Linked DNA regions of Antarctobacter heliothermus. The protein of the gene in region 1 interacts with the protein of each later gene in a pairwise test. Links are inferred from orthologs where the notes say so. Each region holds a gene or a part of one and is shown on either strand. Other genes may lie near its edges.

Evidence for each region.
Region 2: the proteins of gyrA (region 1) and gyrB interact in binary tests that used the Escherichia coli proteins (3 or more experiments, as listed by UniProt). The link is inferred for Antarctobacter heliothermus from one-to-one orthologs.

Annotation. Positions count from the first base shown.
Region 1 is NZ_CP022540.1:3,250,154-3,259,226, forward strand. The notes cover bases 4,928-8,278. They hold gyrA (DNA gyrase subunit A), read right to left. Parts: upstream 7,882-8,278; coding sequence 5,128-7,881; downstream 4,928-5,127. Other genes in these bases: ANTHELSMS3_RS15670 (hypothetical protein), read right to left, coding at 4,928-5,103; ANTHELSMS3_RS15680 (usg protein), read left to right, coding at 8,077-8,278. Also shown: ANTHELSMS3_RS15650 (SH3 domain-containing protein), read right to left, coding at 227-556; ANTHELSMS3_RS15655 (SH3 domain-containing protein), read right to left, coding at 1,234-1,563; ctaA (heme A synthase), read left to right, coding at 1,799-2,944; ANTHELSMS3_RS15665 (carboxypeptidase M32), read left to right, coding at 2,945-4,420; more of ANTHELSMS3_RS15670, read right to left, coding at 4,531-4,927; more of ANTHELSMS3_RS15680, read left to right, coding at 8,279-8,346; ANTHELSMS3_RS15685 (YSC84-related protein), read right to left, coding at 8,406-8,957. UniProt on the Escherichia coli protein: A type II topoisomerase that negatively supercoils closed circular double-stranded (ds) DNA in an ATP-dependent manner to maintain chromosomes in an underwound state.
Region 2 is NZ_CP022540.1:1,133,587-1,142,327, reverse strand. Bases 3,617-6,635 are described here. They hold gyrB (DNA topoisomerase (ATP-hydrolyzing) subunit B), read right to left. Parts: upstream 6,326-6,635; coding sequence 3,908-6,325; downstream 3,617-3,907. Other genes in these bases: ANTHELSMS3_RS05420 (GNAT family N-acetyltransferase), read right to left, coding at 6,438-6,635. Also shown: ANTHELSMS3_RS05440 (NADP-dependent isocitrate dehydrogenase), read right to left, coding at 1-1,401; ANTHELSMS3_RS05435 (AraC family transcriptional regulator), read right to left, coding at 1,554-2,447; ANTHELSMS3_RS05430 (SDR family oxidoreductase), read left to right, coding at 2,618-3,565; more of ANTHELSMS3_RS05420, read right to left, coding at 6,636-6,959; DNA replication/repair protein RecF, read right to left, coding at 6,952-8,055; dnaN (DNA polymerase III subunit beta), read right to left, coding at 8,093-8,741. UniProt on the Escherichia coli protein: DNA gyrase negatively supercoils closed circular double-stranded DNA in an ATP-dependent manner to maintain chromosomes in an underwound state.

The DNA.
Region 1 (9,073 bases):
GAACTTGGCTGGTCTTTGAATGATTGTAGGCGCTTGGTAACCTGTAAGCACAATTTACGTTCTCCACCTCTTTACCATAAGTCAGGCATTCCTGACCGGCCAAGACTTTCCTGCGAGGGGTCTGTTTCCCAAGGTTCCAAAGAGAAACGGACCGATCCGGGGGGATCGATCCGCAAGGAGTCCGGGGCCGGTCCGGGAGGAGGAGACCGGCGCCGGGAGGGAGGGGTCAGTAGTTGTAGTGCTGGTTGTGGCGCTTCTGGTTGTAGTGCTTCTTGTGGTGCTTCTTCTTGGGTGCCCAATGGCAGGACTGGCCCTGCAGGTATTTGGCCGACACCCAGTAGTATTTGTGGTTGAAGTAGACCTTTGCCCAACCGTGGTTGTAGGCGACCACATGCACGGCGGTGCAGGGGTTGAAGGTGCCCAGCTTGTGATAGTTGGTGCCGGGGCCGGAGCGGGCGTTCAGGTGATAGTCACCGATCCAGGCCTGAGTTGCGGAAGCGGCCGAAGCGGTCATTGCGGCGGCGGCGAGGACGGCGGAAAGAATGAACTTTTTCATGGTGTTGATCCTTTTTTGAAGTCTTTGATCTGGTGGCCGGTTTGGCTTGGCTGCGGGTCTTTGGGGTCTTCGTATTCTGTGACCTCAATCTAGCGAAATGGCCTTCGAGCCATAAGTCAGGCATACCTGACGGAGGTATTCCCGACCCTTGGTGCGGCAGCGCTTTGTGATCGTGCCCGGTCTGGCCAAGAGGCACTGGTGCATGCAGCGGTAAATGATCTGGCTGTCCCGTGCGCCTGGTGGACATATCCTGCGGCCCCTGTGACGGGCCTTCGGGGTGCGGTGTCGCCGCTCATGATCGTGGCAGGACATCGATGCCCGCGACTTGACAATCGACGCCCCGCGCGTTGCCCGACATCCGTTTCATGGAATGACACGTCTGGAAGGCGGAGCCGCAGCCTTGCCATACGTCACGCCTGCTTTTCGCGGTGACCTCTCAGCTTATCCGGGGATCAATCCAGACCATCATCTGGCTATGGCGCGTGAGCATTTCATACCGGCTTGGCCAGTTTCCGCCCCTGCAGGTCGACGAACACGCCTGAGCCCCGAGATGGGTCGATCACGCGATCTGTTCTTCAGAGCCGGCGCAAACAAAAAACGGACCGATCCGGGGGAATCGATCCGCAAGGAGGCCGGGGCCGGTCCGGGAGGAGGAGACCGGCGCCGGGAGGGAGGGGTCAGTAGTTGTAGTGCTGGTTGTGGCGCTTCTGGTTGTAGTGCTTCTTGTGGTGCTTCTTCTTGGGTGCCCAATGGCAGGACTGGCCCTGCAGGTATTTGGCCGACACCCAGTAGTATTTGTGGTTGAAGTAGACCTTTGCCCAACCGTGGTTGTAGGCGACCACATGCACGGGGGTGCAGGGGTTGAAGGTGCCCAGCTTGTGATAGTTGGTGCCGGGGCCGGAGCGGGCGTTCAGGTGATAGTCACCGATCCAGGCCTGAGTTGCGGAAGCGGCCGAAGCGGTCATTGCGGCGGCGGCGAGGACGGCGGAAAGAATGAACTTTTTCATGGTGTTGATCCTTTTTAGAAGTCTTTGATCTGGTGGCTGGTTTAGCTTGGCTGCGGGTCTTTGGGGTCTTCGTATTCTGTGACCTCAATCTAGCGAAATGGCCTTCGAGCCATAAGTCAGGCATACCTGACGGTGGTATTCCCGACCCTTGGTGACGTGCCAAGACCTGGCTTGTGGGCGCTTGAAGGACAGGGGGGAGCGCACTAGTGTCCGGGGCAACAATACGGAGGCGGGCATGGCAGAGAAACGCAAGCTGTTTGAAGAAGTGGGCGACAAGGCACAGGTGCCGGCCCGACCGTCAGGGGGCATGATCGACTCTGGCAAGCGCGGTGCGCGCGGGGCTGTGCGGCTATGGCTGATGCTTCTGTTTGCGCTTGTGGTTGTGATGATTGCCGTCGGCGGGTTGACGCGGCTGACGGACAGCGGGTTGTCGATCACCGAATGGCGCCCCGTCACCGGCGCGCTGCCCCCGATGAACGCAGAGTCGTGGGCGGCCGAGTTCGAGAAATACAAACAGATCCCGGAATACCAGTTGCAGAACGCGGGCATGACCCTGTCCGAGTTCCAGTTCATCTATTGGTGGGAATGGGGCCACCGACAGCTGGGCCGGGTGATCGGTCTGGTTTGGGCGGTCGGTTTCTTCGGATTCCTTGCGGCTAGGGCGATCCCGCCTGGTTGGACTGGGCGGCTGCTGGGCCTTGGCGTGCTGGGCGGTTTGCAAGGGGCGATCGGCTGGTGGATGGTGTCATCCGGATTGGGCGGTGACCGGCTGGATGTCGCATCATACCGGTTGGCCACGCACCTTGGGCTTGCCTTTGTCATTCTCGGATTTATCGTGTGGTATGTGTACCGCTTGACCTATGAGGAACGCGCCCTGATGCAGGCGCGGCGCAGCGCCGAGCCAAAACTGTTTTCCATGTCCACCGGCTTGCTGCACTTCAGCTTTTTGCAGATCCTTCTGGGCGCACTGGTGGCTGGGATTGACGCGGGGCGCAGCTACAACGACTGGCCCATGATGGGCGGAGAGATTTTTCCGTCCAACGCGCTGGATCTGGAACCGCTGTGGCGCAATTTCTTCGAGAATGCGGGAATGGTGCAGTTCATCCACCGATTTGCAGGTTACCTGTTGCTGATCTTTGGCATTGTCGTCTGGCGGCGCGCGCGCCGGTCGCCAAACGGTGATACACGCTTTCGTTTCAATGCAGTCCTTGCTGCCTTGCTCCTGCAGGTTGCGCTAGGTATCGTCACGGTTGTGTATTCGGCACCGTGGCAGATTGCCATCCTGCATCAGTTGGGGGCAGTCGCGCTATGGGCATTGATCTTGCGGGCGCGCTTTGCCGCGCGATACCCCGCACCACAAAGTGTAAGAGGGACGTCCTGAATGGGTGTGTATGAAGAGTTGATGGCGTTCCAGCGCGATACAGAGGCGTTGGCGCAGGTTGCGGGGCGTCTGAGCTGGGACCAGGAAACCATGATGCCGCGCGGCGCGGCAGACCAGCGTAGTGACGAACGAGCAGCGATGGAGGCGGTGCTGCACCAGCGCCGGACAGATCCGCGTGTGGGTGACTGGCTGGCCGCGATTGCCGAAGACGAGCTGGACGCGGTGGCCCGTGCGCAGCTGCGCCACATCCGCCGCAGCCATGAACGCGCCGTGCGCGTCCCCGAACGGCTGGCGTCCGAAATCGCGCGACTGGTCAGCCGCAGTCATGTGATTTGGGCCGAGTCGCGCGCAGATGACGATTTTGCAGGCTTTGCACCTGTCCTGAAAGAGGTGATCGCCCTGCGTCAGGAAGAGGGCGCGGCACTGGCGGCTGGGGGCGATGTCTACGACGCGCTGCTGGAAGATTACGAACCGGGCGCCAAGGCCGCAGACCTAGAGGCGATGTTTGGCGCATTGCGGCCGCGTCTGGTTGCGCTCCGCGAGGCGGTGCTGGCGAAGCCGCAGCCCCAAGGTCTGTCCGGCACGTTTGACGAAGGTGGCCAGATGAAACTGGCGCGCCTGCTGGCCAAGACCTTTGGCTATGACATGAAACGCGGCCGCGTGGACAAGGCGGTGCATCCGTTCAGTTCTGGCTCTGGTGACGATGTTCGGATCACCACACGCACCATGCCGTTGGAGCCGTTCAACTGTTTCTATTCGACCATCCATGAGGTCGGACACGGCTGCTATGAGCAAAACATCGACACGCAGTACCGGCTGACGCCGCTGGGGGCAGGGGTGTCGATGGGCGTGCACGAAAGCCAGAGCCGCATCTATGAAAACCAACTGGGCCGCTCCCGTGCTTTCACCGGGTGGTTGTACCGCCAGATGCGCGACACCTTTGGCAACTTTGGCATCACGGATGAGGACGGCTTTTATGCCGCCGTCAATCAGGTTCGGAACGGCTATATCCGCACCGAGGCGGATGAGCTGCAATACAACCTGCACGTCCTATTGCGGTTTGATCTGGAGCGAGCGTTGATCTCTGGCGATCTGCTGGTCGATGATCTGGAGGCGGCGTGGAACGACCGGTTCAAGGCCGACTTTGGCTTTGCGGTGGACAAACCTTCGGACGGGGTGTTGCAGGATGTGCATTGGTCTGCAGGGCTGTTTGGCTATTTCCCGACCTATTCCATGGGCAATGTCTACGCCGGGTGCCTCTACAAAGCATTGCGGGATGCGGTTACCGATCTCGACGCGCAATTGGCTCAGGGCGATACTTCGGCCGCGACGGGCTGGTTGAAGGAGAACCTGCAACAGTACGGCGGGTTGTATACGCCGCGCGAAGTGATTGAAAAGGCCAGCGGCCGGGCGCCCACCGAAGCGCCGTTGCTGGACTATCTCGAAGAGAAATTCTCGGCGCTGTACGGGTTGTAAAGGGTACAAGCCCCTAAAAAGGGTAACAGCGCCGCGATACGGCGCTGTTGTTCTTTGCCTGTAACCGTTCTGTTGTTCTTTGCCTGTAACCGTTACCGCCAATCCGCCTCTCAGCTCTCTGGGTAGATGTAGCTTTTGCGCGCGTCTTCCAACGCGGACAGGCTGCGGTTGATGGCCGGTATGGCCCGGTTGATCAATTGTGCCACCTGCGGCGCCAGCGACGCGCGCGCCGAGGGACCGCTGGCCTGGATCATCAGGGTGTAGGCTTTGTCGAAATCATCGGACTGGCTGCGATAGACCTCTGCCAGGGCCCTGGATTCGGCCAACAGGCTGGCGCGGCCCGGTTCGGGGTCCTTGTCCGCAAGACGACTGATCAAGGCCCCCAGTTCATCCGCGCGTGTGACCATGCTGCTGGCGCAAGTCTCACTGAAGGAGATCGCGACATTGTCGGTGGTCGACGCCTCCGCGTATTGACCAGTGGTCAGCCCCACGAACCAATCCGAACAATCGCGCGACCGGCTATCAAGGCCGTTGATGGCCTTGACCAGTTTGTTCGAATCGGCCTTTCGGACATTCTGGGCCTCGATGCGTTGGTTCTGTTGATACCGATCATACCGAGCGTAGAAGAAAACGACACCAACGCCAAAGGCAACAAAGGCCAGAACAATAGATAGAATACGCATCGAAAGCCTGTTTTTCCTGTTTGATTAATCCTGTTCCGGGGCTGCGGTATCCCCGTCCTCATCCTCGTCGCCCTGATCGGCGATCCAGGCGACGGACACCACGGTTTCACCCGCCCCGGTGTTGAACACCTTCACACCGCCAGCGCTGCGTGACCGGAATGAAATCCCATCAACGGGCACACGGATCGACTGTCCCGTTGAAGTGGCCAGCATGATCTGGTCGTCCATTTCGACCGGGAAAGAGGCCACGATTTCGCCCCCGCGCATGGATTTCTCCCATGCGGTGACACCCATACCGCCGCGTCCGCGGACCGGGTAATCGTGGCTGGACGACAGTTTGCCGAGGCCCTTGGCAGTGATCGTCAGCAGCAGGTTTTCCGCCGCGGACATCTGGGCATAGCGCTCTGGCGGCAACTGGCTGTTGGCGTTGCCTTCTTCTTCGTCGGGTGTTTCCGCATCGTCAGCCAGCCCGGCCATGGCGCGGCGCATCTTGAGGTAAGAGGCGCGTTCATCGGACTCGGCCTCAAAGTGCCGGATCACCGACATGGACACAACTTCGTCGCCATTGGATAGGCGCACGCCACGCACCCCGGTGGAGTTGCGCGAGTTGAACACCCGCACCTCTGGCACCGGAAAACGGATCGCGCGGCCCGAGTTGGTCACCAGCATCACGTCGTCATCCTCAGAGCAGATGCGCGCGTTGATCAGGCGGGTGTTCTCATCATCCCCCTCGAACTTCATCGCGATCTTGCCGTTACGTTTGACGTTCGTGAAATCCGACAGAAGGTTGCGCCGGACGGACCCCTTGGAGGTCGCAAAGACGATTTGCAGATCGTCCCAGTCCTCTTCGGGGCGGTCCACAGGCATGATCGCCGCAATGGACACCCCTGTCGGGATCGGCAGGATATTGACGATGGCCTTGCCCTTGGACGTGCGTCCGCCCAGCGGCAGGCGCCATGTCTTGAGCTTGTAGGCCATGCCATCGGTGGTGAAGAACAGCAGTTGCGTATGCGTGTTCGCGACAAACAGAGTGGTGACCACGTCGTCATCTTTGGTCGCCATGCCCGACAGGCCCTTGCCCCCGCGTTTCTGCGCGCGGAAATCGGCCAGAGCGGTCCGTTTGATATAGCCGGACTGGGTGACGGTGACGACCATGTCCTCACGTTCGATCAGGTCTTCGTCTTCCAGATCACCGGCCCAATCAATGATCTGGGTGCGGCGGGGAACGGCGAATTCCTCACGGATGGCGCGCATTTCGTCGCCGATGATCGACATGATGCGATCCCGTGACGACAGGATTTCGAGGTAGTCCTTGATCTTGCCGGCAAGGTCTTCCAGCTCATCCGTGACTTCCTTGACGCCCAGTTGGGTCAGGCGTTGTAGTCGCAGTTCAAGGATAGCACGGGCCTGTGTTTCGGACAGGTTGTAGGTGCCGTCCTCATTGGCCTTGTGGGTCGGATCGTCGATCAGTGCGATATAGGGCAGGATCTCTCCGGCGGGCCAGCGCCGTTCCATAAGGCGGGTGCGCGCCTCGGCGGCATCGGCAGAGGAGCGGATGGTGGCGACCACCTCATCGACGTTTGAGACCGCAACCGCCAAACCGCACAAGACATGCGAACGTTCGCGTGCCTTGCGCAGCAGATAGGCGGTGCGGCGCGCCACAACCTCCTCTCGGAAGTCAATGAAAGCGCTCAGAAAACCATAAAGCGTCAGTTGCTCGGGCTTGCCGCCGTTCAGTGCCAGCATGTTACAGGCAAAGCTGACCTGCATGGGCGTGAACCGGTACAACTGGTTCATCACCACCTCGCCGGTGGCATCGCGCTTCAGCTCGATCACGACGCGTACGCCGTCGCGGTCGGATTCGTCCTGAACGTGGGCTATGCCCTCGATCTTTTTGTCGCGGGCCGCCTCGGCGATGCGTTCGATCATCGTCGCCTTGTTGACCTGATAGGGGATCTCATCAATGACGATGGCGTAGCGGTCTTTGCGGATCTCTTCGATCCGGGTCTTGGCGCGGATGATGACGCTGCCACGCCCCTCAAGATACGCCTTGCGCGCGCCAGAGCGGCCAAGGATTACGCCGCCGGTCGGGAAATCCGGGGCAGGGATGTATTCGATCAATTCTTCGATCGACAGATCCGGGTTTTCGATCAGCGCCAGCGTCGCGTCGATCACTTCACCCAGATTGTGCGGCGGAATGCGGGTCGCCATACCGACGGCGATGCCCTCGGCACCGTTGACCAGAACGTTGGGATAGCGCGCGGGCAGGACCGTGGGTTCCCGTTCCTTGCCGTCATAGTTGTCCTGAAAATCAACGGTGTCTTTGTCGATATCGGTCAGCAGGGCCAATGCGGATTTCGCCAGACGGGATTCCGTGTAGCGCATCGCCGCCGGGCTATCGCCGTCCATCGAGCCAAAGTTGCCCTGACCATCGATCAGCGGCAGGCTCATGGAAAAATCCTGCGCCATGCGGACCAGCGCGTCATAGATCGCGCTATCACCGTGCGGGTGATAGTTACCCATCACCTCACCAACTGATTTCGCGGACTTCCGATAGCTTTTGTCGGGCGTGTAACCGCCGTCAAACATGGCATACAGGATGCGCCGGTGCACAGGTTTTAGGCCATCGCGCAAATCGGGAATCGCACGGCTCACGATCACGCTCATCGCGTAGTCGAGATAGCTGACCTTCATCTCGTCTTCGATAGAGATCGAAGGGCCGCGATAGACGGGGCGCATTTCGTCTTCGTTTTCAGGGGGTTCTGGCGTGTCGTTCACGAAATGAGCCTGCTGGTTGTTCTGCCATATCTTGTTGAGGCGCTTATATCAGAGACTATCTGTAGGGTGCAATGGCAGCGCGATGGGCGGACATTGGCAGCCACCGAGAGACAGTGCTAACATGCTGTTTTTATTGAAAAGTAAAGATTTGCTTGGCAAGATTTATCGGCGATCTGACAACACGAGGTAAAACCGATGCAGGAGTCTGAAACAGAGCTGATGCTCAAGGGCTACGGGCTAACCACGGCAGAGTTCTTCTACCACATGCCCGACTACGCGCATGTCCTCAATACCTTCATCTGGCAGGAGTACGATCTTGCACCAGATCACCCCAAACTCTTTGAGTTCATCGAATTCTGGCACGATGAGATTGAGGGATCGTTGCATTCCGTCCGGTTCACCCATCGCAAGATGATCTCGGCCGGGGAATGGCGCAATATGGTGGGAGAGTTCCGCTATCACTGAGACGCGCGGCGGATAAATGTAGGCGACAGAGAGGTTGGACCCCTCTGTCGCGGGTCAGATCAGGGAATGATCCGGGTGTATTTCACGCCTTCCAGCGTTGCGCCGACGCGCAGGCCGGCCTGACCGAAGATCACCGCGATCACGGGGGCCAGCGACGTGGTGGTTTCCGCCGCCAGCGTCTCTCCGCGTTCAAGCACCGCGTATTCGAGGTTCGCGCCCGCCGCAAAGCCGGGCGACCGGCGGAAGTTTTGCAATGCGTCGTTGGTCATGAAGAACAGGACATGCGAATACTGCTGAGCGCCGATCTGAAGGCCACCGCTGGCCTTGGCGACAGAGTAATAGTCCACCGTCGCGCCGCCGACACGCAGCGCGCCACGACCGTAACCGCCGCCAAATCCCAGTCCCGCCTCGGTTACTACCGGCATGACCAGCATGCCTACGGATTTCCCGGAAAGATCGCGGGTCGCGGGATAGTCACTGTACAGTCTGGACAGCGTCTGATCGACACGGGCGTCGATACGCGCGTCGCCATTGCTGCCTACGCCGTTGCATGCGCCCAGCAGGGCAGTTGCGCCCAAGCCAAAGGTCACGTTTCGTCTGGTGAGTGTCATCGGTCCGCCTGTTCTTTGAAATGCCTCATGGTCCGGCTTTTTGCCGGTTGGGGCGCAATATAGTTGGAGAGACAAGGGTTGTCACGACATCTTGTGTTTTCTCGGCGGCGCTTTGC
Region 2 (8,741 bases), 2.1 Mb from region 1 along the record:
ATTTACCCAATCCTCGATCGGTGCCTTGCGGGCCGAGGCCGAGCGCCAGATGTCGCCTGCTTCGACCTTGTGCGTATGCAGCACAGTACCATCGTCGAGGATCATCTTGACTGTGCCGTTTTCGGGGATCTCGAAGGTGGTCGGGTGGCTGCCGTATTCCTCGGCCTTTTGTGCCATCAAGCCAAGGTTCTGAACCGTTCCGGCGGTGGCCGGGTTCAGTTTGCCGTTGGCTTTGAAGAACTCAATCGCCTCATCATAGACCGGCGCGTAGCAGTTGTCGGGAATGACGCAGGTGGTGTCACCTTCGTTGCCATCCGGGCCCCAGCCCTTGCCGCCCGCGCGGATCAGCGCGGGCATCGAGGCGTCGATGATCACGTCTGACGGCACATGCAGGTTGGTCAGGCCTTTGTCGCTGTCGACCATATACATCGGCGGACGCGCGGCGCGAACCTCTTCGATGGCGGCCACGATCTCTGCGTTGTCCTTTACCCGGTTCAGCAGGTCACCCAGACCCGAGTTCGGGTTCACGCCCAGCGCCTTCATCTCATCGCCGAATTTTTCAAACACCGGCGCCAGCCATGCCTTGACCGCGTGGCCAAAGATGATCGGGTCAGAGACCTTCATCATGGTTGCTTTCAGGTGCAGCGAGAACAGCGTGCCGTCGGCCTTCACCTTTTCGATTTCCTGCGCCAGGAATTCGTCGAGAACCGATGCCGACATGAATGTGGCGTCAACTACGGTGCCCGCGGGGAAGGATACGCCGTCTTTCAGGACGGTTTCGCCGTTCGCGGTTTCCAGAACGATCTTGGCGGTCGCGGCCTTGGGCAGCGTCGCCGAGACTTCGTTAGCAAAGAAATCATCGCCGGGCATCGAGGCGACGCGCGTCTTGCTGTCGGCCGTCCACTCACCCATGCGGTGCGGATTGGCCTGGGCGAATTTCTTGACCGCGCCGGCGGCGCGACGGTCAGAGTTGCCTTCGCGCAAAACCGGGTTCACTGCCGACCCTTTGAGGGTGTCATACTTGGCCCGCACAGCCTTTTCTTCGTCGGTTGCGGGTGCTTCGGGGTAGTCGGGCAACGCATAGCCCTGCGATTGCAATTCCTTGACGGCAGCCACCAGCTGCGGGACCGAGGCAGAGATGTTTGGCAGCTTAATCACGTTTGCCCCGGGCGTTTTGACCAACTCACCCAGCGCGGCCAGATCGTCCGATTGACGCTGCGCTTCGGTCAGTGCCTCCGGGAAGGTGGCGATGATGCGGCCAGCCAAGCTGATGTCGCGGGTGCCGATGGATACCCCGGCGGCAGTGGCGAACTTTTGGAGGATCGGCAAAAGCGAGGCCGACGCCAGTTCCGGCGCTTCGTCAACCTTGGTGTAGATGATGTCGGGAGTCGAATCAGACATGTGTCCGGCCTTTCTGAATATGGGGGCGGGTTTGCCCCTCCTTATGCCAAGAGGGATGTCACGTCCACAGTATGCAGATGTATACAGTGTCGCATTGGGAGGTGAGCACGCGCACCTGGCACTACGGACAAGACGGGACAGATAGTACCGTCTTAAGCGACAGTTATCGGGAGCTTTTGGGCCTCGCTCCATTGTCGCGGCGACTGCCCGTACATTCGTTTGAATTCTCTGCTGAATTGAGACGGACTGACATAGCCCACTTCCAACGCCGCTTCGTTAACTGTCTTACCCTCGGCAATTTTCATCGCAGCATTGTTCAGGCGCATCGACTTTACAAACTGGATCGGTGCCATCGTCGTGACCTGCTTAAACTTGCGGTGAAACACCGCTCGGCTCATGCCCGCGCGGGTCGCCAATTCTTCTATCGAGATCGCTTCATCCAAGTGGGACGACATATGCGTGATCGCCCGTGCAATGGCATTGCCTGCGCCAAAGGCATGTCGCGCAAAGATACCCGCCTCGCCTTTTAAGATCGTATAATACAGTTCGCGCAGTCGCGCCGGTCCAAGGACCGCCGTGTCCGTTTGACTGGCTCCGAGGTGGAGTAGCCTTAGCAGCGCATCGGTAAAATCCCCATCCCACTTGACGAGTCGGATTCCTTGCGCGCGCAGGTCGCCTTTGTTCACCGGCAAGATGGCACCGGCGTTTTCCATTTCCATCGCCAGTTCGGTCATTGCGCGTGGGTCCAGCGATATGAACATGCCATAAAGTGGGTTCTCTGGCGACGCATCAGGCGTGCCCGCCTTGACGGGCATAGACATGGGGCAGCACAGGTATTGGCTGTCGCCATAGACATATCTGTGGCCGTCAAGAATAGCCTCTTTCGCCCCGCTCACGATGGCCACGATGCAGGGCTCATAGACCGCCGGGACACATGGGATCGATTGGGTCGCCCGAAACAGTCGCACCCCCTTGATGCCAGTTTCGGTCAGGCCGTCATCGTTGGTTCGGGATGCGATAAGCTGCTTGATCTGTTCTTTGCTCATGCCAAAGATCTAAACGTTCCTTTTCTGCTCTGGCAACCATCTTGATACAATCAGGCAAATATTCGCGATGATTTCGCCTGTTTGTCATCGGTCGTGGGATTTATCTGCAGGTTAAAGACAAACACGCACCCCACGCGGTCGGATGACCAGTGGACCGAAGGAGAAAAAAGATGCCAGATACGACATTCGGACTCAACGGCTGGACACCCGAACGCCTCCGTTCACTTGCGGGCAAGACTTTTGTCATCACGGGGGGCAACGCCGGTGCCGGATTTCAGGCTTGCCGCATCCTACTGTCGAAGGGTGCCAAAGTTGTGATGTTGAACCGCAGCGCCGACAAGTCCGCCGCCGCTGTCAAAGACCTGAAAAAAGAGTTTGGCACGCAGGCCAATGTCAGCTTTGTCCAAATGGATCTGGCCAATCTGGCCAGCGTCCGTACAGCCGCCGCAGAGGTCCTGAGAACAGTTCCGCAAATCGACGCGCTGCTCTGCAACGCAGCCATCGCGCAGGTACCAACCCAGAAACTGACCGTCGACGGGTTTGAAAGTCAGCTTGGTACCAACCATTGCGGTCATTTTCTGCTGTGTGGACTGCTGTTTGATCGCATCGAGAAACAGCAAGGCCGGATCGTCGTCGTTGCCAGCCTTGGCTATAACATGGGTATTAGGTCGATCCAGTTCGACGACATGAACTGGGACAAAAACTACAGCGCCAACCCGGTCTACAGTCAATCCAAGCTGGCACAGATGATGTTTGCCTATGAACTACAGGATCGCGTCAGGTCCGCTGGAAGAAAGGTGAATGTATACGTCTGTCACCCCGGTTCTTCAGCAACGTCGCTGATCAGCACCAGCGGCGGCCTTTTGACCCGATTTACTTGGTGGTTGATGACCAACTCACCCATGGTTCAGACCGCTGAAAAGGGTGCGTACCCCGAAGTCATGTGCGCCACTGAAGACAATCTTGAACAACGCGCGCTTTACGGCCCAACTGGCCGTATGGAGTTCGTCGGCCCGGTCGGCAAGAGCAAGCTGAATCCTCACGCCTATGACAAATCTGTCATGTCAAAACTGTGGGATGTGTCAGAAACGGCAACGGGTTTCAGCTGGAACCTTTAACTGCATCTGTCGCATACCTGTTCATGGGGCGAATGCGTGCCGACCACGGTCATAGTCCCCAGTTTCTTGCCCATGGCAAGTTGGTCGTGGACGCGTCTAAGCCCTAAAGGGCGCGTATCTCCGCGACCGGCATGCCTTGCTACCCTGCTTCAGGAAGTCAGGGTAGACGCCTTCTATGGCTCCCTGAACTTCGATGCCGTCATGCGGTGCCGCTCCTGTCCCAGCCAGACAGATCCCTGCTAAAGCCGAGCTACCAGATGCCGGGACAGAACTGGTATATCGCGACCCCTGACGCGCAAACTTATGCGCGCCACGCAATTTTATTCGCTTGCCTACACCATCTCAGAAGTCGAGGTTTTCCACGGCCAGCGCATTTTGCTGAATGAACTCGCGCCGGGGTTCCACCACGTCTCCCATGAGCTTGGTAAACAAATCGTCCGCCCCGGCCATGTCGTCAATTGTCACTTGCAACAGCGTTCGCGCGTCTGGGTCCAGCGTGGTTTCCCACAACTGGCTCGGGTTCATTTCACCCAAGCCTTTGTAACGCTGAAGCGAAAGACCCTTTTCGCCTTCTTCCAGGATTGCCTTCAGCAGGTCCAGAGGCCCGTGGATCAATTGCCGACGGTCTTTCCTCTCGAGCGAAGAGGGCGCACCGTAAACGTGCTGAAGGCTCTCGGTAAACGACCCGGTGCGGCGCGCCTCACCCGAACGCAACATCGGTCCGTCCAGCGTGCGTACCTCTTCGACTCCGCGCAGGATTCGCGCCAGACGAACGCCCTTGTCCTGGGTGATTCGACCCGTCCAGCCGCGTTCGTATTCCAGCGCGATCAGGTCCAACCGCGCCGCCACCTTGTCTGCCACACCCTGCAAATCAGCATCCACAGCGCCGGGCACAAAGGCCCCAGCAATGGCTGCCTGTTCCAGAATATGCCGCGGATAATGCGTCGGAAAGGCATCCAGAACCCGCCGGAGTGAGCGCGCCTCTTCCACCACGCGCACCAGATCCTGTCCGACAATCACCTCACCCGAACCAAGGTTCAGTTGCGCGCCGTCGATCCCTTGCTGCACCAGATAGTCATCCAGCGCGGTCTGATCCTTGAGATAGACCTCAGACTTGCCGCGCGCGACCTTATAGAGCGGCGGCTGGGCGATATACAGATAGCCGTGTTCGATCAGCGCCGGCATCTGCCGATAGAAGAAGGTCAGCAGCAGCGTCCGGATGTGCGCCCCGTCCACGTCCGCATCGGTCATGATGATGATCTTGTGATAGCGGATCTTCGAGATGTTGAACTCATCCCGACCGATCCCGGTACCCAGTGCCATTACAAGGTTGCCGATCTCCTGTGACCCCAGCATCCGGTCGAACCGCGCGCGTTCCACGTTCAGGATCTTGCCTCGCAGAGGCAGAATAGCCTGCGTGCGCCGATCCCGGCCAGTTTGGGCAGAGCCCCCGGCAGAGTCACCCTCGACCAGAAAGAGCTCGGTCAAAGACGGGTCTTTTTCAGAACAATCCTTCAGCTTGGCCGCGTTGAAACTGACGTCCATCGCCGTCTTGCGCCGGGTCAGTTCGCGCGCCTTGCGCGCTGCCTCACGGGCCAATGCAGCCTCGACGATTTTACCGACAATACCTTTGGCCTGTCCGGGGTTCTCCTCGAACCATTCGGACAGTTTTTCGTTCATAAGCCCCTCAACCGCGGGGCGCACCTCGGAACTGACCAGCTTATCCTTAGTCTGGCTGCTGAACTTGGGGTCCGGCACCTTGACCGACAGGACAGCGGTCAGACCTTCGCGGGCGTCATCGCCAGTAAAATTGACCTTCTCACGCTTGGCGATGCCGGATTCCTGCGCATATTTTTGGATGGTCCGGGTCAGCGCCCCCCGAAAACCCGCCAAATGCGTGCCGCCATCCCGCTGGGGGATGTTGTTGGTAAAGGGCAGGACGTTTTCATGGTAGCTGTCGTTCCACCACATGGCGACCTCAACCCCGATGCCGTCCTTTTCGCCCTCCATGTAGATCGGATCATCCATAACGGCCTGCTTGGAGCGGTCGAGGTATTTGACAAACTCCCGAACGCCACCGTCATAGTGCAACTCTGATTTCAGTGGCTCGGCGGGGCGTTCGTCCTCTAGGATGATGCGCACGCCGCTGTTGAGGAACGCCAGTTCGCGCAGCCGTTTTTCCAAAGTCTCGAACTGGTAGTCGAGGTTGGAAAACGTGCCGGTTGAGGCGAGAAAGCGCACTTCTGTCCCGGTATCGCCATGCGAGTCTCCAACAACACGCAGGTGTTCCGTTGTTTCGCCATGTTCGAACTTGGCAAAATGCTCTTTGCCATTCCGCCAGACGCGCAGTTCCAGCCAGACCGACAGCGCATTTACAACCGAAACGCCGACCCCGTGCAAACCGCCAGAGACCTTGTAGGAGTTCTGGTCAAATTTGCCGCCCGCGTGCAGCTGGGTCATGATGACCTCTGCCGCTGAAACGCCTTCTTCCGTGTGGATGTCGACCGGAATTCCGCGACCGTTGTCGCGCACCGAGACACTGCTGTCGGCGTGGATTTTCACATGGACATAGTCGGCGTGTTTGGCCAACGCTTCATCGATGCCGTTGTCCACCACCTCGTAAACCATATGATGCAGACCCGAGCCGTCATCGGTGTCACCGATGTACATGCCGGGACGTTTGCGCACCGCCTCCAAGCCTTTGAGAACTTTGATGGAATCGGCACCGTATTCATTCGGCGCCGCGGGTTGGTCGGACATCGAGCGATCCTTTGTTATTTTGGCCCAATCTATAGAGGTTTAGCGGGGGATTGTCACGCGACGGACACAATATTTGGTAACCCGCGCGCGGGCGATTCCCGCCTTTGCGCGTTCAGAAGAGATGGCCCAGAAAATCGACCTGCTCATCCTCTGGCCATGGGGCATCCATCAGCGGCAAGACCCGCAGAAACGGGCTGGCCCCTTCGACAATATCGCCTGTTCGGGCCCCAACCATCTGACAATGACGAAACGGGTTGGCAGCCGGAAGAAACCCCGCCCGATCGTACAACGCCCGGTCCCCGAATAGGATCACGAATCTGGCGCGGCTGGAATTGGCTACTGTTTTGCACCTGTCCAGCAAAGCAGTCGCATGGCCACGCCCGCGCGCCTCTGCGGCCGTTGCCACGTCACCGACACCGATCACGTCCACTACACGGTCGCCAACACGGATTGCGCGGAGAAACAGCGACATGTGCGACAACACGCGGCCCTCGCGCCAGACAAGGCGCATGTGGGGGCGTTGCTGGAAAAAACTGCGGCCCTGGTAATCCGTCGGGAAACTCTGTCGAAGGATCTCGGCAATCCGCGCCTCATCCGCTGCCGTCAGGTGCGGTTCGGCGATGACCTCAATCACGGATGTGCACGCGGGACTCGCCTGCCTCTTCGGTGACTTCAAGATACTGCGCCTGCTCGCCCAGTTCGGCAAACAGCTCTGATCCGGTGCCGGTCATCCATGCCTGTGCGCCCAGCGCGACAATCTCACCGTACAACGCGGCCCGCCGGGTTGCGTCCAGATGGGCCGCTACCTCATCCAGCAAAAGGATCGGCGACGCTCCGAAATCCTGTGCAAGCGCCCGCGCGTTGGACAGGATCAGCGAGATCAGCAAGGCTTTCTGCTCTCCGGTGGAACATTCGGCCGCAGGTACTCCTTTGGCCGCGAACACGCCGTAGAGGTCAGTTCTGTGCGGTCCGACCAACGTGCGTCCTGCCGCCATATCGCGAAAGCGGCTTTCGGCCAGCGCCTCGCGCAGATCGGTCTCGGCGGGCGGCAAGCTGCCCTCGGATTGCACCATCTCCAGATCGGCAACAGGAAAGGCTGTCTCTGCGTCGGCCTGCGCGGTTTTCAGTCGGTCAAGCGTTTCTTGCCGGTTCGTGGTCAACAAGGCACCGCTGCGCGCCATCTGTTTTTCCAGCGCTTGATACCAATGCGGGTCGCGGACACTGTCCTTGAGCAGGCGATTGCGTTCCCGCATCGCCTTTTCATAGTCCAGCGATGCCTGGGCATGGTCGGGGAAAAACGACAGGGTCAAACGATCCAGAAACCGCCGTCGCCCCTCGGCCCCTTCGATCCACAGCCGGTCCATGGCCGGAATCAGCCAGACGGTGCGGGCAATGCGGCCTAGGGCAATCTGGTTGGCGCTCTTGTCGTTAATCGTGATGCTGCGCGCGGCCCCGTCTTCGGAGGCAAAGGTTATCTCTTGAAACCCCTCCGGGCCGATCAGACCACCGGTGATTTTCCAGCCAAGGCTTTGCGGGCGGCGCGCCATGTCCGCTGCAGCAGCACGCCGCAACCCGCGCCCGGGAGAGAACAGCGAAACCGCTTCGATCAGGTTGGTCTTGCCCGCGCCATTGGGCCCGTAGATCGCTACGGGTCGAACATCAACCGCAATTTCCGCCCGTCGATGCGATCGGAAATGCGATAAACTCAGGCGGGTTAGGGCAAGCGACATGGCAAGAGACGGTTTTTCGACGAAAAACCGTCAAGCCTCATACCCGCATCGGCATCACGACGTAGACCGCGCTGGTGTCACCACCTTCGCGCATCAGAGTCGGATCGCCGGAGGAATTGAACAGGAAAACGGCGTTTTCGCGGTCCACTTGGCTGGCGATTTCCAGCAGGTATTTGGCATTGAACCCAATTTCCAGCCGCTCATCGGCATAGGCGACGGCCAGCTCCTCTTCGGCGGCCCCGCTATCCGGCGCGTTGACCGACAGGATCAAACGATCCTCGTCAAGTTGCAATTTGACTGCGCGCGAACGTTCCGAGGATACGGTTGCCACACGGTCCACTGCCTTAGCAAATTCCGATGCGTCGACTTCCAGCTTGCGAGTGTTCCCCTGCGGGATAACGCGGGTGTAATCAGGGAATGTGCCATCGATGACCTTGGAGGTCAGGGTAATTTCAGGAGTGGCAAAGCGGACCTTGGTTTCGGACACTGACACCGCGATGTCCATATCATCCTGATCCAGCAGCTTGCGCATCTCACCAACGGTTTTGCGCGGGACAATTACGCCCGGCATCTCATCAGCGCCCTGCGGCAGCGGCGCGTCGATCCGCGCCAATCTATGGCCGTCGGTGGCAACACAGCGCAGAACCTTGCCGTCTTCGCCGTCGGCCATATGCATATAGACGCCG